3 regions of the Echinicola strongylocentroti genome follow, and region 3 is predicted to be linked to each of the others. Evidence: riboswitches for the same ligand, from Rfam matches in the RefSeq annotation. Region 3 holds a riboswitch; each other region holds the start of a gene.
What was found. A riboswitch is a leader RNA that binds a small molecule or an ion and turns the genes downstream of it on or off. The one in region 3 is predicted to bind S-adenosylmethionine.

Region 1 (7,536 bases), 600 kb from region 3:
TTTTTTTTATAATGGGTTTTATTTCTTTTGTATTACCTTTCGCTTTATTAAGAATAATATTTCATGCAGGAAGCCACTCCCTTGATCACCAATGATGCCGTAGTACTGGGTATATTGATAAGTATTTTAGCTGTTGTTTTTGGAACTGCAGCAAGCAAGCATCCTTTTTGGCAAAAGTTCTATAGGGTGGTGCCTACGGTATTACTATGTTATTTTCTTCCCTCCATATTAAATACATTAGGGATTATCTCCGGTGAAACTTCGCAGCTGTACCAGATTGCTTCCCGCTATTTGTTGCCAGCTTCATTGGTTTTGCTGACCCTAAGTATAGATTTTAAGGCCATTTTAAGATTGGGGCCTAAGGCACTTACCATGTTTTTGGCCGGTACAGTGGGGATCATATTGGGAGGTCCATTGGCGCTATTGGTAGTGGGGTTCTTTGATCCCAGTGTGCTGGGTGGGGCAGGTCCTGATGAGGTGTGGAGAGGGCTTTCCACTATTGCGGGTAGCTGGATAGGAGGAGGAGCTAACCAAACTGCTATGTTGCGGACGTTTGAGCCAAGTGGAGAGCTGTTTAGTCAGGTCATAGCAGTAGACGTGGTCATGGCAAATTTATGGTTGGCCTTTTTGCTTTATTGGGCAGCCAATCCTGATCGAATTGATCGGTTGTTTAAGGCGGACAGCTCAGCCATTCAGGCACTACAGGAAAAAGTAGAAGCTTATCGCGGAAGCATTATGCGTATTCCTTCCATGACAGATACATTGATGGTATTGGGAGTTGGGTTTGGCATTACGGGGCTAGCACATTGGGTGGCAGATATTGTCGCTCCGTGGATAGGTGGTAATTATCCCTCCTTGGAAAAATATTCGTTGGATTCTCCCTTCTTCTGGATCGTGATCATAGCGACCACTTGTGGTCTGGTATTATCATTTACCCGTGCGCGTAATTTGGAAGGGGTAGGAGCAAGTCGCTTAGGAAGTGTATTGCTGTACGTTTTGGTGGCCACGGTGGGCATGCAAATGGACTTATTTGCTATTTTGGATAATCCTACCTTGTTTTTGGTGGGTGGTATTTGGATGCTTTTCCATATTGTCATTATGTTAGTGGTCGCTTATTTTATCAAGGCACCATTTTTCTACGTAGCTGTAGGCTCCCAGGCAAATGTGGGCGGTGCAGCATCAGCCCCGATTGTAGCTTCGGCTTTTAACCCTTCATTAGCTCCTGTGGGGGTTTTATTGGCTGTTTTTGGGTATGCAGTGGGGACGTACGGAGCTTATTTGTGTGGATTATTGTTACAAATGGTATCCAATCTCTAATGGCCAATGGGACAGTTTCGGAAATTCATATTTGTATGTACAGGATCTGACTGTAAAAAGAACGGTTGCAAGGGATTGTTGAAGGATGTCAAGGAGCTGACCAGACTGGATACCCACAAAGGAAAATACAAAATAGTCAAGACCAAATGCATGGATTTTTGTAAAACTGGTCCTGTTGTAGTGGTCAATAACGAGGTGATCAAGAAAGGAACCCGTGAAAAAATCCATCAGGTGCTGGAAGGAAAACAGTTGGGAAAGCCTTAATAATGAAAGCACCAAAAAAAGCTCCTTTCGATAACCAACGAAAGGAGCTTTGTGTCCATTGGCCCCTTGGTTTTAGTAGGGTAAATAAACTATTGTTTAGGTTCTACGAATACGGCAGTACCGCTGGCAGTCACCATTAACATACCGTCACGGATAGTCTCATAATCCAAGTCCACACCTACGACAGCATTTGCTCCCATGGACTTGGCCTGCATTTCCATTTCCATGAGTGAAGTTGATTTAGCTTCTTTAAGTACTTTTTCATAGGTGCCTGAGCGCCCACCTACAATATCCGTTATGCTGGCAAAAAAATCCCGGAACACATTGGCACCAATAATGGTTTCCCCAGTGACAATTCCACAGTATTTTTTTATTTCATGTCCTTCCACGGAGGGTGTTGTCGTCGTAATCATGCTATTGATAATTTTGTTTGTTAGAAAGATGATAAATTAAACAAGACAGTTAATATACTAGAAAATATTCGAAAAAAGGTGCGCTTTTGAAGGTAAATCTCAATGTGTCCACCATGACTTCGTAACTCATTAAATCAACCATTAAAATAAAAAATACTGGTTTTAACTATTAAGGACAGCGTGATCTGGTAATATCTTCCAAGATTGGGTACATAATCCTTGTAAAAATGATAGCCATTCCGTATTAAAATTTTATTTTTGACCTGAAATTTGACCAGATGAGGACGATAATTGCCATTCTTATCCTGTTTTGCTTTACCGAGCAGGCTTGGGCCCAACAACATAAAGGCTACCAACGTACCAGTTTTAATGCGTACTATGGTACTTCTGGTGCCAATCTGCAAGGGCTGGACGAGTTATTGGAGAATCACGGACAAGCACCTTTGCCCAATAGCTATAATACCTATGGTCTTAGCTATCAAACACGTTTTAACGATTTTATCATCGGGGCCGAGATATACCAAAACAATGGGATAGAAACCCCATTTAATGAATACAATATCGATTATCGGACTACAAGGGCCTTCTTGAACTTTGGCTACAGTTTTACTGAGGAAGGGAAGTTTCACCTTATCCATTATATGTCTATCGGTATGGGGTATTTGAATTTTGAAATGCTTAACGACCGAGAAGGTGAGTCAATGGAGGAGTTCCTGAAAGCTCCTGCCCATGGTTTTATCCTAAGACAGAATGACATCAACAAAGGCAGTCAGTTCATGGGAGGCTTTCTGACAGAAATCGGTTTTGAGCTGGGCTATGACCTTGGGCTGTTGCCTAGTGAGGAAGTGATTACCCTGATAGCTAAAATAGGCTATTCCTTTAATCCATTTGAAGAATCTTGGACCATTAATGGGATGACATTCGATGACCTACAGAGCGGAGCTTTTGTACGCTTGGGAGCGGGGCTTAGCTTACCGGAGAAGAACTATTTTTACAGAGATGCTTCTCTTGGCATCCATTTGATTACCGGAATACATTTTACAAAACCCAATGACCTAAACCAACACCTAGAGAACAACGGGTACCAGCAATTGGATGGGATTCCAAAAAATATAGGGATCAAGCTACTCGGTGAAAACAGAGGATTTCTCTATGGCATTGACTTGTTTAATCTCAACATGGAAGGAGAGGCCAATCAAGATTACGGGCATAGTTTGAGCAGCTTGAGAATATACGGGAGTCTAGGGGGGAAGCTCTTGGACATCTATAATTGGGAAGTGGGCGCCCTTGGTGGTATCGGCTACGCCAATGTACGTTATAGTTTATTGCATAAGCGCAAGCTATCATTCCCTGATTTGATAGACTTGCCAGATTATGATGGAGAATTGAGAAATGGAGGAATAATGGCCAAGCCTGAAGTGTACCTTTCCAAAGTATTCCCACTTTCAAAAAAGACAAAACTGTCCTTAGTAGGTACCGTCTACGGTGGGTATGAGATACCGCTTGGAAGCTATGAATTAGGTGGAGTAAGTATGTCCAATTTCATGGCCAATCCCTATCTACAGTTGGGCGTAGGCATCAGACCATAATACATATTCCGGGTTAAACGGGGGCTAAGCCTATGGTGTTCTATGATCTACCTGGTTATCCAAATAAATGAGCCGCCTTGCCATCTGGGCTAATGTGTCAGTCAAAGATACAGGTCTATATTTCCCGAAATAAATTCCTGAATTTGCAATTTTTTTCCACCAATTCATGTTAACTTTGGACTTGCTTATCGAGAAAGACTGAGGGAAGGGCCCTATGACGTCTTAGCAACCTGATCAGACAAGGTGCTAACTCCCATCCTGAGCTTGTCAGGAAAAGATGAGCGGTAGATAATCACCTGCTTTTCTATCGGTTCTTTGCTCGGTACAGCTTTTAATACAAACAATGAGCATGAATACACGAACTGATATATTACTTCAGCAAATTGAAAAAAAGATTCTCATCCTAGATGGAGCGATGGGAACAATGATCCAGCGGTACAAACTGGAAGAAGAAGATTTTAGGACACCTGCTTTAAATGGGCATCATAAATCCCTAAAAGGGAATAACGATCTACTGTCCCTCTCCCGGCCAAAAATCATTCGGGAGATCCACGATACCTACTTGGATGCTGGGGCAGACATCATCGAAACCAATACGTTCAGCAGTACTAGCATTGCGCAGGAGGATTATGATCTTTCACATTTGGCATATGAGCTCAATGTGGAAGCTGCAAAAATCGCTAAAGAGTCGGCTATGGCCTATAGTCAAAAGACCCCAGAACAACCTCGTTTTGTGGCGGGAGCTGTAGGGCCTACCAATAGGACGGCTTCTATCTCTCCAGATGTCAATGATCCCGGTTATCGGGCAGTTAACTTCGACCAACTTTCGGAAGCTTATGCAGAGCAGATAAAAGGCCTTATTGACGGAGGTGTTGATATTCTGTTGGTAGAGACGATCTTTGATACGTTGAATGCCAAAGCTGCGTTGTTTGCCATTCAGGAGGTCTTCGAGGAAAAAGGGCTACCATTGGCACCAGAGGATGGTGGGATCCCTGTCATGATCTCTGGCACTATCACGGATGCTTCAGGAAGGACCCTCAGTGGACAGACCACCGAGGCATTCTTGATTTCAGTATCGCATGTTCCACTAATGAGCATTGGGCTTAACTGTGCCCTAGGTGCCAAAGAGCTCAGGCCTTACTTAAAAGTATTGGCCGAAAAGGCACCATTTTATGTCAGTGCCTATCCTAATGCCGGACTTCCCAATGAGTTTGGGCAATATGACCAGACCTCCCAAGAAATGGCCGATCAGGTAGAAGAGTTTCTGAAAGATGGGTTGATCAATATTTTAGGGGGGTGTTGTGGCACTACGCCCGAACATATCCGTGTCATTGGCGAAGTAAGTAAAAAGTACCAGCCAAGAAAATTAGCATTTACATTAGAAGAAGAATAGTGGGAATGGATAATAAAGTTAACAACAGCCAGCTCAAATTATCGGGGCTGGAGCCATTGGTTTTTACTCCGGAATTGAATTTTGTCAATATCGGTGAACGTACCAATGTAACGGGTTCGAAAAAATTTGCCCGTCTGATCCTAAACGGGCAGTTTGACGAAGCCCTGGAAGTAGCGCTGGACCAAGTGAGGGGCGGAGCGCAGGTATTGGATGTGTGCATGGATGAAGGGATGCTGGACGGTGAAGCCGCCATGGTAAAATACCTGAACCTCCTGGCTTCAGAGCCTGAAATCAGTAGGATCCCCATCGTAGTCGATAGCTCTAAGTGGAACATCATCGTCGCTGGATTGAAATGTATCCAAGGCAAGGGAATCGTCAACTCCATCAGTTTGAAAAATGGAGAGGAAGAATATATTCACCAAGCAAAGACCATTAAAAAGTTTGGTGCAGCGGTGGTGGTAATGGCCTTTGATGAAGATGGCCAGGCAGATACCTATCAGCGGCGAATAGATATATGTCAAAGGAGTTATGATATTCTGGTAAATGAGGTGAAATTCAATCCTCAGGATATCATTTTTGATCCCAACATATTTCCAGTGGCTACTGGAATGGAAGAACACCGCAGGAATGCCATTGACTTTTTCATGGCCACAAAGTGGATCAAAGAAAACCTGCCAGGTGCCAAAGTGAGTGGGGGAGTCAGCAATGTGAGTTTTTCTTTCAGGGGAAATAACCCTGTCCGTGAAGCCATGCATGCGGCGTTTCTGTACCACGCTATCCAACATGGCATGGACATGGGGATTGTCAATCCGGCAATGCTGGAAGTATATGACGACATCCCCAAAGACCTGTTAGAGCATGTGGAAGATGTGTTGTGGGACAAAAGGGACGATGCCACTGAGCGCTTGCTGGAGTTTGCAGAAACGGTCAAATCATCCGGTAAAAAGGAAGTCGCCAACGAATCTTGGAGATCAGAACCGGTCCAGAAGCGCATGGAGCATTCTTTGGTAAAAGGCATCATTGATCATATCGAAAGTGATGCTGAAGAAGCCCGCCAACTTCTAAAAAGTCCTTTGAAGGTCATCGAGGGGCCATTGATGGATGGTATGAATGTGGTGGGTGATCTTTTTGGTTCTGGAAAGATGTTTTTGCCCCAAGTGGTAAAATCAGCACGGGTGATGAAAAAAGCAGTGGCTTACCTGGAGCCATTTATGCCAAAGGCCGGAGATGCGGATTTTAATGAAGAAAAGAGCTCGATCAAAAAAGTACTGCTGGCCACGGTAAAAGGTGACGTCCATGATATAGGCAAGAATATCGTAGGCGTGGTCTTGGCCTGTAACAGCTACCAGATCATAGATCTTGGCGTCATGGTAGATGCGCAGACGATCATTGATGAGGCCATTAAGAATGATGTAGACATTATCGGTCTGAGTGGATTGATTACGCCGTCATTAGATGAGATGGTGAATGTGGCATCTGAGATGGAAAGACAGGGCATGAAGCTGCCATTGCTGATCGGGGGCGCTACGACAAGTAGGATTCACACTGCGGTAAAAATTGATCCTGTGTACAGTGGCACAGTGGTTCATGTACTGGACGCTTCTAAGTCCGTGCCCGTGGCCGGAGAAGCGATCAGTGAAGATACGAGGGAAGCCTATCACCAAAAGATCAAGGCTACTTACGCAGAACTCAGAGAAAGCCACCAAGCCAAACAAGAAGCCAAAAAACTGGCAACTTATGAAGAGGCCAAGGCGAATCCAGTGCCTATTGATTGGAAAGATTATGAACCTGTAAAGCCTGCGAAAATAGGCAAGACTGTTCTTGACTTGGATTTAAGTGTATTGAGAAAATACATCGATTGGACTCCGTTTTTCAGCACATGGATGCTATCTGGAAAGTACCCAAAAATCCTAAAAGATGAAGTAGTGGGAGTCCAAGCCCAAAAGCTATTTGATGAAGCGAATGCCATGCTTGACGAGGCCATTGCCGAAAGATGGCTTAAAGCCAAGGCGGTAGTTGGCCTATATCCTATAAAAAGAACAGGCGATGACCTCGCAATTTTGGATGAACACGGGCAGGAATCGGGGACCTCATTCCATTTCTTGCGCCAGCAAGGCAGAAAAGGTAAAGGTGTACCCAATCGCTCATTAGCAGATTATCTACATCCAGAGAAAGTGGATTATTTTGGTGGCTTTGCGGTTACCGCAGGATTGGACATGGATCAAAAGGTCAATGCCTTCAAAGCAGAAGGGGATGACTATAACGTGATCATGCTTAAGGCGATTGGTGATAGACTTGCCGAAGCAGCAGCAGAATATATGCATGAAGTGGTAAGGAAGGACCTGTGGGGTTATGCCCAAGCAGAACATTTGGACAATGATCAATTGATCAAAGAGTCCTATACTGGGATCCGTCCGGCACCGGGATATCCTGCTTGTCCGGAGCATTCCGAAAAAACGACACTGTTTGACTTACTAGAAGTAGAGGAGCGCATTGGAATTAAGCTTACGGATAGCTTCGCTATGGTTCCCACGTCTTCAGTGAGTGGATTTTATTTTGG
Region 2 (7,536 bases), 2.0 Mb from region 3:
TCAGGGTCGGCAGCCTTAATTCCCATGATGGTGCCCGCAGCCGTCGAATGATCTCCAGCCAGTACAATGGGAAATTTCTTTTCCAAGCGTAGTGCTTTGATCGTGTCATGGACATTCCCTAGGACCTCATAGACCCCATCGACGTATTTGGCGTTTGGGTAGGGGTTGTTTTTCCAGAGGTAATTGTTTGCATCCGGCACATTGATGGGGTCAAATCGGGTGAAGAAATCCGACTTTTTTCCCAAGCTGGCCACTTTTAGCGCATCAATTCCCAAGCTGGCACCCCTAGTACCTGCGGCAAGTTCTGACCGTACTTCTACAAGCTTTATATTTCTCATAATGGGTAAATCTCTAGTTTGTTATATTGGGCAAATCCTTTCAAAGAATTTATTGCCACAAAAGTAGTCAAAATTGTGCATTTATGGGAGAGGGAGGTTCTAAAGGTTGGCAGGTTATAGGGGAATGAGTGGGTAGATCGATCAGGGCGGAAGCATTTTAAAAAAGTATCCCAGCTTGAATATATAGCTGCCGTTCCTATGGGCTAAAAATGAGTGGATCTCGCTTGTCCACTGTACGAGCGAACTCATTTTCTTACCCCCATCAACTGTCCCAAAACCGAATGCTTCAACGGTCGAATAATGGACTCACATCGAAGCGACTGATTTTGTCCGCCGCGGCGGATCAGGCCGTAATAGATAGGCTAATGCATATTCCGGGCAATGTCGCTTAGTTAGTGTGTATCTGGAAATATTGGTTTAATTATTTTTCTTGCTAAATTCTAAGATAGTATTCATCTCTTTACCTTTGTTACTTTTTTGCTGCAGGTCAAAAAAGTAACCAAAAAACCCCGCCGCTGTGCATCTAATGGCCTAAAATAAAAACCCTCCCTCATGCAGGCAAACTCCTCCTTTTTAGCTGCCAACATTCTTTTTGGCCAGCATTTCGTCAAACAAGCCTGCCTTCTTGCCCACCCGCTTTTTAATTTCTTAACGCCCAATAGCTGCAAGGCGGATCCATTTTGTATATGTTTTAAAAGTCCATGGATTAAAACCATAATTCTCTCAATGGACGATCCGTATTGGAAAACCTTCTTAACTAAACGACATTGATATTCCGGGTTAAACTTATCTAAATCATTCCCCACTTGGGCAGACAGTTGCGATACTTTATTGGTCCTCTAAATCAACTGATGTCCTTGCTCTTTCAGCATTTGCCGCGACAGGCTGCTGCTATCCTAATGTACCAACAGGGGTGAAGTGCCAGCGGCACGATGGATTTAGTAACCTGCGGATTCATCTGCTGGATGTTAAGGTCTCCTCCACCTCCAGAAGGAGTGCCAGCGGCACGGATGATAGCTGCCTTACACGAAATAATGTTAAATGCGTTTGCTCTGGTAGCTGGGTGGTGAACATGGATGATATCCTGATGGTTTCGTTTGTCGCATAGAAGGTTGGGTTGGTTCTCTCATTCGTACACTTGGTTTTTAACCCGGAATATGCATTAGCCTATCTATTGCGGTATGAACCTACTTCAAAATCAGTCGCTTCGCTGCTGTTTTCGATTTCACCATAGCGGTGCTATGCCTCAATCTCCAAACAGCCTGATTTTCTTGCAGTTTCAAACCTCATCACGATTCCTAATGCATAAACCGGGTATAAGAATACCTGTATGTTAAAATGTTGGTGTTTATTGTAACGATAAGATAGCTGGAAATGCTGTTTTTCAACATAAAAATACACTAAATTACAAATAAATAATAGGGTTGAGGACGTTCGCAATTCCGTTAAGATTGTAATGGCTAAGGGATATATTAGAGTGAAAAAAATAATTCCCTACAAATTCTATAGGGAAATTAGTTTTTGTAGAAAAATGTTGTACCTTTGAAGTAGTTATTAGCGAAAAGCGGAGTAAGCTCAGTAGCTGATTTATAAAGAATAGGGGAGAGAACAGGCTCTAAGAACCTATAGCAACCTATCCCTCTTATAAGAGAAAAGGTGCTAAATCCTGCCGAAATCATTTGAGGACCTATAAATGTAAAAGCCATGAGACGATCAATTCGAATGCAGAACCTGCTAAAAGAGCCAAAAAGATGTTGTTGCTGATCGCAGCAAATCCGCAGAAAAAATTAACTAGTAACCATCACAAATTAAGAAACCATGACAGCAATAGCTTCTAACTATACCAATTCAGTACAGCAAAACAAAATTTTCAGCTTCCAGTCCGTAAGTAGAAACGAGGCAGTAGAAGCCACTTCGCTGACAGCTTATGATTGGTTGGAAAATAATGAATTTGTCCAGCTACAAGGTCAAGGATCTTTTGGATTCCAGAACTATGCTGATGCCAATAAAAAATTCCAAGCAATCTATTTTACCCTGAAAGGGAATTTGGCAGCACAATATGCCTTTTTCCGTGGGATCGTTTTGGCAGGACAGCCTAAGGAAATTTACCTGGAGAATATCCATGAGAACAGGAGCTTTACCTTGAAATTTTATAAAAAGAACGAGGAAGTAGCGAAGCGATATTTGGAAAAGATTTTCAAAATTGTCAATGAAGAAATCAGGTTCAAGCAAGTGTTAAGAAAAGTACTGGTCAATCAGGAGAAACACCGATTGGAAGAGAAGTTGCTCTTTAATGAATTGAGCAAATAAACATTACGATAAACCATCACTAATAACCATAATAAAAGAACCCTTGTCATTCCGGCAAGGGTTCTTTTTTGGTATGCACTATTCTTCTTTTCGGGTTCAACAGGGAGTTCCTTTGGGATAGTTAATCATCCGTATCATAGGGGCGCCCTAATTTTTAACCCGGATTATGCATTAGGAATCGTAGTGAGAGCTGAAATTGCAAGAAAATCAGTTAGTTTGGAGGCATTAGCGTAGCACCGCTACGGTTATGCCGAAAACTAAAGTGAAACGGCTGATTTTGAAGCAGTTTAAGGTCGCAACAGATAGGCTAATGCATATTCCGGGTTTAACTAAACGGCATTACTTCTGGGTTTTACTTGAGTTCGAGAATAAAATCGATTATCAATCGATTATACGAACGCTAGGTTACTTCCAACCTCCGCCAAGACTACGATAAAGTTCGACGTTGGCAATGGCAAGTTGCGTTTTAAGCCTTACCAATTCCATTTGGTTTTCAAGCGCATCCTCTTGGGCATTGATGATTTCAAGGTAACTTGCATATCCCCCTTGGAAGAGCAGGAATGCATCTTTTACACCTTTATTGGTTACTTCAAGTCGTTCGGCGGCGATGGCGTGTCTTTCTTGAAGCTTTTCAATTGTGACCAAGGCATTGGACACTTCACCGACAGCATTGATGATTTTTTCCTTGAAATCCAATTGTGAAATTTCCCTCTCATTGATAGCAATCAGGTGATTGGTCTTTAGCTTTCTGTTTTGGAATATGGGTTGAAAGATGGCACCATTTAGCATCGCAAAGCCTGCCCCGAGTGGATCTAGGAAATGTTGGATTTGGTAAGAGTTCAGGCCGATTCCTCCACTGATGGTCAGGGAAGGGTATTTCATGGCTTTGGTGATGCCTACTCTGGCATTGCTCACGATGAGGTTATATTCTGAAGCAGCTATGTCAGGGCGGTTTTGGATAAGTGCTATCGGTACACCAGTTTGATAAGTGCTGTCAAAAGTGATGTCCTCCAAATGATGGTTGACATCCAGTTCTTGTGGTGATCTTCCCATCAGTTCATTGAGACGGGTTTCTTGGATGGCATATTCCCGTTCGAGTTCGGGAATAAGGGCTTTTGCCCGTAGCATCTGCGATTTGGTCTGTTGGACGGCTAGAGAAGTGGTCTCACCGGCATCGAATTGCAGTTCTACGATTCTCAGGGTGTTTTTTCCCAATTCATAATTGCGTTTGGAGACAGTGAGCTGTGATTTTAGCATTAGCATGTTCAGGTAGGTGGAGGCGACCTCCGCTACCAAGGCAGTTTGTAAGGCCTTTTGGAATTCTTGGCTTTTCATGTATTCGGCCCTTGCTGCTTCTTTCTGCCATCTCAGTTTGCCCCATATATCCAGTTCCCAGCTGGCCTGTAGTGAAGAAACATATTCTTTCCGCTCCGTATAGAAGGTAGTGGGGATATCGTCACCATGATTCCTTCTCGCCCGATTGGAGCCATAATTATTGTAATATTCAGAATAATATTCCCTGTTGTACTTAAATGGAGATGCTCCCAACGACGGTAAGAAGTTGGCTTTGGATTGCAGGAGGTTTTGATAGCCGATGTCCATTTCCATTCTGCCTTTGCGCATATCCAAGTTATTGTCCAATGCAGAATCAATAAGAACTACTAAAGTGGAGTCCTTAAAAAAATCCTTCCAATTGACCGAAGCCATGTTTTTTTTCCCTTGGAGTAAACTATCACGTAGGCTGTCCCCTCCGTGATAGGTGTCAGGAAAATCGATGTCTGGTCTTTTATAGTTTTGTCCCACTTTGCAGCTGGCCATTACGGCCACGACCAGTGCAAAGGGAATGAGTTTTCTTATTGAATTCATAGGTCTTCTTGTTCAATCGTTTCAATCTTGTAATTGTCCTGGATTTGTTGGAAAATATATGCCAGTACAGGAATGAATATGACTCCCAGTGATATGCCGAATATCATTCCGCCCGCTGTGCCAATACTTACTGATTTGGTGCCTTGGGCGGAAGAACCCACCGAGAACATCAACGGAACCAATCCTGCCGTAAAGGCAAAAGAAGTCATCAGAATAGGGCGGATCCTGAGGGCGCAAGCCTCTATGACGGCATCAGCCACATTAAGGCCTTCTTTCCGTTTTTGGGAGACAAACTCCACGATAAGGATCGCATTTTTTGCCAGTAGACCAACGAGCATTACCAGGCCTACCTGTACATAGATGTTATTATCTATACCAGCAAGGTTTATGAATACAAATACTCCTAAGATACCCGCAGGAAGAGATAGGATTACCGCCATGGGCAGCCAGAAACTTTCGTACTGCGCAGCAAGAATGAAGTAGATCAATACGATGCTGATGATGAATATCATCGTGGTATTGGACCCGGATTTCTTCTCTTCCAAGCTCATTCCTGTCCATTCAAATCCTAGGTTGGCGGGGAGCTTGCTTTCGGTCAATTCTTCAATAACATTCATAGCGTCCCCAGTACTGTACCCCTTTGCAGGAGTAATGTTGATTCTTGCAGCACTGTAAAGGTTGTAGCGGAAGACCGTTTCTGGCCCATAGGTTTCTTCCAGTTTTACAAAGGTGTTCAGGGGTACCATTTCTCCTTGGTCATTTTTTACCATGATCGAATTAATGGCATCAGGTGTTTCCCTGTATTGAATGTCCGATTGCATATATACCATGTACTGCCGAGTAAACCTGTTGAAATCCCCGACCCTGGTCCGGCCAAAATTGGACTGGATGGTGAACATCATGTCCTTGACACTGATGCCCATGGATTTGGCTTTTTCGTAATCGATATTGATTTTATACTGGGGGAAATTAGGGTTGTAAGAGGTGAAGGCTTTTTCAATTTCCTCTTGTTTGGTCAGCTCGGCTATAAATTCATTGATCAGCAGACCAAACTCCCCATAATCTCCATCCGAATAATCCTGAAGAACGATCTGCACACCGTCGAAATTACCAAAACCCTGTACAGTGGGGCGGGGGTAGATGTTGATTTTTGCCTCACTCAGGACGCCCAGTTTGTTGGTAAGGTGTTTGACCAGTTCGCCGATTTCTTTTGGACTTCCTCGTTCACTGATTTTCTTGAGCTTGATATAGCCCAGTCCTGTAGAGGAACTTTCTGAGTCATCCACGATATTGTACCCAGAAACGGTGTTGACACTTGATACGGCTTTTTCTTCTCTCAAGAGTGAATCGGCTTGTCTCAAGACCAGATTGGTACGGTGAAGTGATGATCCCTCAGGCATGGTCAAGGCAAAAATCAGGAAATTATCATCCTCGGTGGGAATAAATCCTTTTGGTGTGGTGGTGGCAAGGAAAAAGGTGAGTCCGGAAACCATGACGAGCCCGCCCATTGTCCACCATTTATGCAGGATGGCCCATTTTACGACTTTGAGGTATTTGTCGGTAAATTTATCAAAAGCACTGTCGAATTTCTGTAGTCCTTTGTCCCGAAGGTTTTTGGCGGTGTATGCGGCACGTGAACTTCGGATCCTTTCTATGAGTGGAATTCTTCTTTTTGTTTTTTTAGGATCTTTTTCTTTTAGGATAAGAACGCTTAAGACAGGGACTAATGTAAGTGCATTGACAGCTGATATCAACACGGCAAAGATGATGGTATAGGCAAACTCTTGATAGAATACTCCCACGGGACCTTCCAAGAAGCCGACAGGTAAAAAAACCGCTGCTATCACGATGGTGATGGAGATAATAGCACCGGTGATTTCTGACATTGCCGCTACCACTGCCTGTTTTACTTTCATCCCTTCATCTTCCATTTTTTCAAAAATGGCTTCAATCACCACGATGGCATCATCCACCACTATCCCAATGGCCAATACAATGGAAAACATGCTGAGCACGTTCATGGTGGCACCGATCATATAGAGGAAAAAGAATGTACCAATCAACGACACAGGGATGGATATGGCCGTAATAATGGTGGCGCGGGTGTTTTGGAGGAAAATAAAAACCACCAAAAATACCAGTATAAAAGCTTCGATGAGGGTCTTCTGGACATGGTGCATGGATTCGTCGATCTGGTCGCGCACACTGTAAGAGATCCGATAGTCCATTCCCTCAGGGAAGGCTTTGGCCTGATCTTCGAGCACTTTTCTTACCGCTTTGTCAATTTCCACGGCGTTGGCACCTTGCTGCTGTACGACATCTATCGTTACGGCAGACATTCCGTCGAGTTTATTGTCACTGGCGTAGTTAGAGGCGCCAAATTCCAGTCGGGCCACGTCCTTTAATCTCAACTGTGTACCATCGTCCTCTGTTTTGATCACCAGGTTTTCGTATTCATCAGGTTCGCTAAAGCGGCCGCTGTGCTTCATTACAATTTCGAAAACCTCATCGGAGTTTTCTCCAAACTTTCCTGGGGCTGCTTCAAAACTCTGGTCCCGCACCTGGTTGTAAACTTCCTTCGGCGTCAAGCCGTAAAGGGCCAGTTTTTCAGGGTTGAGCCAGATGCGCATGGCATAATCCCTAGATCGCAGGATCGACGCCTCTGCGATACCACCTACCCTTTTCAGTTCCCGTCGGATGTTCATCCGTGTATAGGCGTTGAGGAATGTTTCGTCATATACGCCATCACTGTAAATCTGAATGGTCATCAACGAGCCTTTGAGCCGTTTGAGCACGACGATCCCCGCTTCCCTTACTTCTGCAGGGATAGATTCCATGACCTGCGATATCCTGTTCTGGATTTCTACGGCAGCTACATTGGGATCCGTTCCCGGTTCGAAGTACACTGTGGATCGGCCACGGCCAGAGTTAGTGGCTGTGGAGTTGATGTAATTCATGTTTTCGGCTCCGTTAATGGCTTCTTCCAGCGGGAGCAATACTGACTTGGCTACGGTTTCGGCAT
Region 3 (7,536 bases):
TTCGGTGTATGTGGATACCTTATTTGTGTGCACGGCCACCGCTTTGATGATTCTATTTACCGGTCAGTATAATGTCATCAATCCAGAAGGAGGCTTTATCGTAGAGCACCTTCCGGGAGTGGCAGTAGGTCCAGAGTATACCCAATATGCAGTGGCTACACATTTTCCGGATTTAGGAAGCGGTTTTGTAGCTGTTTCTCTCTTGTTTTTTGCCTTTACGACCATTATGGCTTATTACTATATTGCTGAAACCAATTTAAGTTATCTCAACCGTCTCCAAGATCGGCCTTGGAGTCTCTGGGCATTAAGGATCATGATCCTGGGAGCGACATTTTATGGTACGATCAAGACGGCCAAGGTGGCATGGATGCTTGGGGATATTGGCGTAGGCTTAATGGCTTGGCTAAATGTGATCGCAATATTACTGCTCAGAAAACCGGCCATGAAGACTTTTGAGGATTATAGAAGACAACTTAAAGCTGGTAAAGACCCTGTTTTTAAAGCCAAAGAAGCAGGAGTGGACAATGCAGACTTCTGGAAGTAATAGCGCCCGATCCGTTCATCGTGAGGAGTAAGCGACGAAGTGATCTAGTCAAATGGAAAAGAGGTTACCCACTTTCATTCAGCTGTCGCTTGGTTTGTAATGAGGTGAATGAAACCGTTATCAATTTTCTACACACTGATGGACTCAAGGAAGCTATTCCCGCCGGAATTTTAAAAAAACACGCTACTCCCAGATCCCCTTGGGCACGATCTCCAGCACATGACCAAAAGGGTCTTCGAAATAGCAGCTTTCCAACCCGTCTTTCCACTCTTGTTCATGGGTGATAACAATACCCTTTTCGATCAGCTCCGCTTTACTATTTGGATAGGCACTTGCTGCTACTTCAAAGGCGATGTGCTGCTTGCCTTTGGCATAGTGAGGAGGGAGGTTCTTTTCGTTTTTGGTAGCTTCGGGGATGAAACACAACAGTACTGAACTGCCGCACCTAAAAAAAATATGCCGGTCTTCCTCTTTGGAAATTACCGGCATACCTAGTTTGTTGTGATAAAACTCCTCCGCCTGATCCAAGTCAGGGATATAGAGACATGTTTCTTTGATCTGCGAGTAACCCATGTCTTTAAGTTAGCTAAAACAATGGAAAAAACACATGTCCCTGCTCTTTAAGTGGCCTAAAGGTTTTGTGATGACTAATTTATATTAACGGTTTCCTGCTGTTGGATTTGGGCAAGGACATTTTCTTTACTAACGGTATTATTGAGCGCTATGATTGAGAGCTTATTGGTTTCTATGACGGGGAGCTGTTTGATCAGCTCTGCAGTAGAAACAGTACTGATGGCCCAGTATTTTCCATTGGCTTGATGGATGGAGATTCCGTCTGTCATCGGTTTCAGGGCTTCTTGACTGTCTGCGCTGATGATTACTTCCAAGGAAGCGGATTGTGGTTGTTCGGGAGTGACTTTTTTACCATTGAGCTTATCATAGCTGTAGCCATAGCCTTTTTCCGCCTTGGTCAAGTCTGCGTATACGGAAGCCCCGGTCGGTAAGCTTCCAGCGCCTTTCCCTTGGAAGAATTGTTCACCAAGGTTTTGGGAAGTCACTTTAGCAGCATTGTATTCATTTTCTACCAAGAACAACGGATCATTGGCGCTGACCAAGGTAGGAAGGATGTGTAGGCTTAGGCCGTCTTTATCCTTTTGGGCTGTGGCGATCAGCTTGATCTTTAAGCCCAGGGACTTGGCCAGCGTCACGTCTGCGGCATGCACATGCTGCACCCCAATGGTCAAGATTTCTCCTTCAGGAATATACTTTCCAAAAGCATGTAGGCCAAGAATGGTCAACTTGCTGCTGACATCGCTTCCATTGATGTCCAAGGTGGGATCTGCTTCCGCAAACCCATTTTCTTGGGCCAGTTTTACGGCCTCTTGTAAGCTAAGATCATCCTGAAATAATCGGGATAGAATGTAGTTGGAAGACCCATTGAGAATGCCTTGGAGCTTGCTAATGTGATCGCCCGCAAAGTGACAATCCAAGCAAGTGATGATGGGGATGCCTGCTGCAGCAGATGCTTCATAGAGAAGGCTTCCACCGTAGGCTTTTTCCAGTTCCAAAAGCTCTGGTAGATGGGCAGCAAGCATTTTTTTGTTTGCTGAAATGACTTTCTTTCCTGATTTTAAAAGGCTATTGACATAATCATAAGCCTGCACAGGATCAGATATGAGCTCTATTCCAATGTCACAAGGGGCATCCAAAATGTCCGTTGGGTCAAAAGAAAATTGTAGTGAATGATCTCGTTCTTTGTTTTTATTTTGTACGACAATCGTTTCAGGTAAAAGCTCGGGGCGGTCATTTTTAGCGATTTCATAATATCCTTGGCCGACCACTCCAAAGCCAAACAAACCAATGCGGTTAGTCATTGTTTTCTAGGTAAAAAGAGGTTAAAATATAATTTAATTGTTCGTTTTCCACCAAAAATGCGTCATGGCCATAGATGGAAGAAATCTCTCGATAAGTGCCGTTGGGGACATTTTTACTGATAAACTGCGACTCTTCTTTGGTAAAGAGCAAGTCGGTATTGATCCCAATGGAAAGTACCTTGGATTTGATTTCCGAAAGCGCCTTGGCTGTTCCTCCTCTGCCTCTGCCCAGGTCATGGCTGTCCATGGCTTTGGTGAGCACCCAGTAGGAGAGGGCGTTAAATCGATTGGAGAGTTTTTGGCCTTGGTATCGCAAGTATGAACTCACTCGGAAGTGATCCGTTTTTTCCTCTGTTTCGGCTTGGCTGGTATGGAAAATTTCCTGGTGACGATAGCTGAGCATACCGATGGCGCGTGCCGCTTCCAGTCCTTTTTTGCCTGCATCAGGAGAGTTTTGCCCCCAAGTATTGTCTGATTCGATGGCCATTCTTTGGGCTTCATTGAAGCCGATCGTCCAAGGGGATGTCTTGGCGTTGGATGCCACGATGATTGTCTTTCTTACCTGTTCTTGTAAGTTATAGGACCATTCAAGAGCTACTTGACCACCAAGAGATCCGCCTATTATGGTATCAATTTTCTGAATTCCCAAATGCTGTCGTAGTTGGTCGAAGGCCTTGGCCATGTCGCGTGTGGACAGATTGGGGAAATCATAATAATATGGTTTTTCAGTTTTTGGGTTTTTGCTGAGCGGTTGGGTAGAGCCATAGCATGATCCGAGCAAGTTGGCACAGACGATAAAGTACTTGGTGGGATCGAAGAATTTGTCTTCCCCTACAAGACCGCTCCACCATTCGTGTACATTCGCATCTCCGGTAAGGGCATGCAGTACCCAGATGACATTGTCTTTTTGTGGGGTCAAGTGCCCTTGAGTAGTATAACTAATATCGAATCCTGGCAATGATTCACCTGATTCAAGTGGTAGTTCCTCTTCGCAGTGGAAAATTTCTTGGGTCATATCGGTAATCAGATACGGTGATGTTAGATTCATTTTCTTACTCTTAATTTAGCGTTGACTTCAGTCAACTGGGATCATCAATAATGGGGATAAAAGAAGTATAGTGTCCGGTAAGGACAAGAGAAGGGTGCTTAGTTGCACATACACATGCACATTCGGCGATGTATGAAATTATCCCTTTTGACAAAAAGAAACTCGATGATGATTGGTGTATGAAGTTGTATTGCTGTGTGTATCCTTTTTATAAAATTCATTATTTAAGAATTTATATTTCCAAATGCGGATATTCACATTCGGCAGGAATTGGCACCTTGGATTTTCCAGGTTGCCAGAGGGTCTACGAGCCTGTCTCTCACCTCTTCTGTATAAATCCTTCGACTTACTAAAAAGTAAAAGGATGCCACAAAGTAACAATCGAATTTTTTAATTTGCAAGTATTCGAAAAAGAGTTTTTAAAAAATAATCACCTTTATAAACCCTATTAAATCGATAGAGAAATGAGTTTTTAGCTCTTGTACAGGTGTGGCCAAGAAAAAATCAATAATGAATGATCGTCTTTATCGAAAGGAAATGAAAGGTTGGTTATTGGTGTAAATTGGTGTGAAAATGAAAAGGTGCCTGATCGCTCAGGACACCTTTTGGAATAGAGGAGAGTGTAGTATCCTTGTTAGTCTTCGTAGTAGTAAACAGCCGATGCTCCCGCTACTTCTTGGTTAATTTTAGGAGAGGGATTACCATTCGAGGAGAAATATTCGTAGACCAGAACTCTTCCTCCTCCATTAGCTCGTTCTGCTACAAATACCATTTGGCTATCTTCACTGTAAGCGACATCTACAGGGTTGCCCAGCATGGTGTTACTGCCTTCTATTCTCGCTTGATCAGCTAGGGAAATGGTGCCGCCGTCTGCCGTGGCATTGAGCGTAGAGGTAAACTCAGGAATAATTACAAGCCCTCCATCACTGTCAGAAGAGGCGTCTCCGATGTCGGTAAGTACCATTAAGTCATCTTCCATAGAGTAGGTGAGTCCGTGTGTCCTGACCAGTCCTTCTATCGTGACCTGTTTATCAGGACTGACCATGCCGTTGGTGTTGGAAAAGAAGTTGTTAAATACGGCGAGGTCTGAAGTTTTGTCGACAATGGCGTACAACGTATTCCCCTCTATATGAATCCCCCATAAGGCAAAATCTACCATATAGGTGTTTTGGAGGGAGAAGGTATCTCCTGATTTTTGGTAAACATAAAGGCTGCTTTGGTTACCATTGGCTTCTACAGGAGATTCTGCTACGATGACCATGTCATCTTTGACCGCGATTTCGCGACCACTTACAAAATCACCAGAGGCATTGATGCCGAGAGAAATGGAGAGGCTATTGTCCATCATGGAAGTCATAATATTCGAATAGACATTCAGCGAATTATCTGATCGTACCAGCTGGATGATTTCATCGTTTTGGGGATCGTAATGGATCCCATCTGCATCTGTTCCAGCAGAAGCTACTGTATTAGTGCTTATATCATCCATGGATGTGAAATCCATTATGCTGATCTCCCCACTTGTGTTGCTGGATACGAATAAAGAGGCTATCTCTTTTTCGGGCACGTCCATGCCCTCATCATTGTCACAAGAATAAAAGCCCAAAGTAGGCAGGGCGATAAGCGTTGTCCTTAAAATTGTTTTCGTTAATGCTTTCATAAGATAGTGAGTTGTGATTTATGAAAACAATTTACGATGCTAGTGGATGAATTGGATTGTTGAATTATTACAAATGGTATATTAAATAGGGTAATATGTATACAAGATGGTTGGAAATATAAACGAAAAATACCTGGAAACCTGAGTAATTAAAAAAGGCCCGGGGATTGCCCAGGCCGGATTTTTATTAAAATGGATGTTGTGAAAGCATTATTTAGTGACTTGTGACTGTTCTTTTTGGGTAGCTTTGTTTTGATTCTTGCGAGGTCTGCTCTTGCCAAAGGTCCCTCTGTGGGTTTTACCTCTTTTGGATTTCATATCTCCTTTTCCCATATCGTTTTTGTTTTTACGGTTTAAGAATTTATTAATGAATTAACACTAAGTTAATGGGCTTGCGGGAGATGACCAAGGCAGGTCGTTACGCATTTTTAAAAGAACTTTATTTTTAACCCGGTTTATGCATTACAAATCGTTACAGCCGCAATAGATAGGCTAATGCATAAACCAGGATTAAGTGCTTATTATGGAGTGTATGGGCTTTCAATCATAAAGATCGGATCCCTGCCAAATGGCCAATTTAGGCTGGTCTTGGGCGGGGGATAGGGTATTGCTAGCAGGTTCTTTTTTCTTTAAAGGCAATTCCACTCCTTCTTTTAGTGTTATTTCGATTACGCCGTATTTTCCTTCTTCCTTATACTTTTCAAGGGCAGGCTTCTCTTTAAGTACATTGATGCTTTTGATGTCTTCAGGTGATAGGTTGGAAAGTTCTTCTTTTTGATATTTCACACCAGCGATCACTAATAAAGGCTCTTTGCCCTCATCAAATTTATTAAAGTTCAATTGAGGGGAGGGGTTTTTGTTTTTTGAGACCGTTCCATATCCCACTACGACGACCTCATCCAGTTTGTTTGATTTGACGGGTTTGTTTCGGTCGTCCAGTTCAAACTTGACCGGAAGCCTCATTTTTACAGGGACATTGGAACCATTTTGTTCACCGGGAAACCATTTGGGGGAGTTCATTACCAAACGCATGGCTTCTTCGTCAGCACCACTGCCTATACCCCTCAAAATCTGAGGATCCCGAGTGCTGCCGTCTTTGTCCACGATAAAGGTGATATAAACTGTCCCTTCGACGCCATTCTCCATGGCCTTTTTAGGATATTCTAGGTTTCTGGAGATATAGTCTGTCCAGCCGTCTTTGCCTCCTTGTGGCGCGGGCATTTTTTCTACTATGTCAAACACCTCTTTGTCAGATGAGTAGGAGGGAGTGCCAAAGAATGACTTCGACTTGGCTACTTCCCCATGAAGCTTAAACCTGATCGGAAGGACCATGAGCGTGTTGACGGGTTTCCCATCGATGATGCCTGGGTTCCATTCAGGCATACTTTCCAAGGAGAAAATTCTCAAAATCTCATCATCCAAGCCCATGCCCAAAGATCGTTTAAGAGTGGGCTGTAGGACTTTGCCTTCTTTGCTTACCACAAACTCGATGTAAATATCACCGGTCATTCCCAGTTTTCTTGCTTCTGTTGGGTACTTGAGGTTTTTGGCTAGAAACGTGTTCCACGCTTCCATTCCGCCTTTTGCCTCGGGCATTTCATCCGCTGTCTTCTGGAGATCGGGTGTGTTGTAGTTTTTGATAAAGCTGCTGTGCTGTTTGAAAATATTGATCATTTCCATCACATCAGCATATTCCTCGTCATCTGAAATGTCACCAATTTCATACTGTAGGTTTCCCAGCTGGGCAGTGACTTTGCCATCTTTTAGGGATGAAACATATTCGTAATGCACTGGATTGGGGATATGCACCACTCTTGTGCTCACGTTGATGGTGTCCTGGGCTTGCTCGATCAGTTCTTTCATATTGGCCAAGCTCATGCTGGACCCTGTGTCAAAGAAACTGGAAGTAGAAATGGTCTTCATAGAGACCAGTGCCAATAACATAGCCGTCAGGGGCACCACCATCAGTAATTTAAACCAATTGGTCTTTTTGTTGTTTTTCATCATCATAATGCGTTTTAAGGTTGTCGATCTAATGAAATAGTTGCCAACAGGAAGATCCAGTCCCTTAAATGCTATTTTGACAATGAGATTAGTATAGGTGTCCTTGTTTGCGGTTTGCTTGACGACATTGGCATCTGCCGAATATTCGTGGGTGTCGATCAAAGCACTCCGCATCAAATGGATACCAGGGTTAAACCAAAACAAAATACTCAATACTTGATAATACATCATATCCCAGGAATGTCCCTGACGGATATGTTCAATTTCGTGTTTGATGATATGCTCTTTTTCTTCGGGTCTTAGCTGTTGGCTATCGTCCCAAAAGAGCCTGTTAAAGAACGAAAATACCGGTGCCAGACCAAAGGTAGGTATCAAAAAATAACTGCTTTTCAAATTGAATACCGTT

Region 1: linked by a shared signal. The riboswitch ahead of DN752_RS23855 (homocysteine S-methyltransferase family protein) and the one ahead of metX (homoserine O-acetyltransferase MetX) in region 3 are both predicted to bind S-adenosylmethionine.
Region 2: linked by a shared signal. The riboswitch ahead of DN752_RS18340 (hypothetical protein) and the one ahead of metX (homoserine O-acetyltransferase MetX) in region 3 are both predicted to bind S-adenosylmethionine.

What each region holds. Positions count from the first base shown of each region.
Region 1 covers NZ_CP030041.1:6,113,416-6,120,951, forward strand. Annotated here, with positions in the region: gene DN752_RS23835 (DUF819 family protein) at 64-1,317, shown strand; gene DN752_RS23840 ((2Fe-2S) ferredoxin domain-containing protein) at 1,324-1,581, shown strand; gene DN752_RS23845 (YbjQ family protein) at 1,671-1,994, opposite strand; gene DN752_RS23850 (hypothetical protein) at 2,273-3,583, shown strand; SAM riboswitch class I at 3,766-3,867, shown strand; gene DN752_RS23855 (homocysteine S-methyltransferase family protein) at 3,933-4,976, shown strand; gene metH (methionine synthase) at 4,982-7,536, shown strand, end outside.
Region 2 covers NZ_CP030041.1:4,672,601-4,680,136, forward strand. Annotated here, with positions in the region: gene DN752_RS18330 (arginase) at 1-338, opposite strand, end outside; SAM riboswitch class I at 1,923-2,034, shown strand; gene DN752_RS18340 (hypothetical protein) at 2,157-2,648, shown strand; gene DN752_RS18345 (TolC family protein) at 3,054-4,514, opposite strand; gene DN752_RS18350 (efflux RND transporter permease subunit) at 4,511-7,536, opposite strand, start outside.
Region 3 covers NZ_CP030041.1:461,063-468,598, reverse strand. Annotated here, with positions in the region: gene DN752_RS01750 (alanine/glycine:cation symporter family protein) at 1-544, shown strand, start outside; gene DN752_RS01745 (VOC family protein) at 728-1,117, opposite strand; gene DN752_RS01740 (homoserine dehydrogenase) at 1,192-2,418, opposite strand; gene metX (homoserine O-acetyltransferase MetX) at 2,411-3,466, opposite strand; SAM riboswitch class I at 3,696-3,805, opposite strand; gene DN752_RS01730 (hypothetical protein) at 4,101-5,126, opposite strand; gene DN752_RS01725 (30S ribosomal protein THX) at 5,337-5,444, opposite strand; gene DN752_RS01720 (M56 family metallopeptidase) at 5,667-7,536, opposite strand, start outside.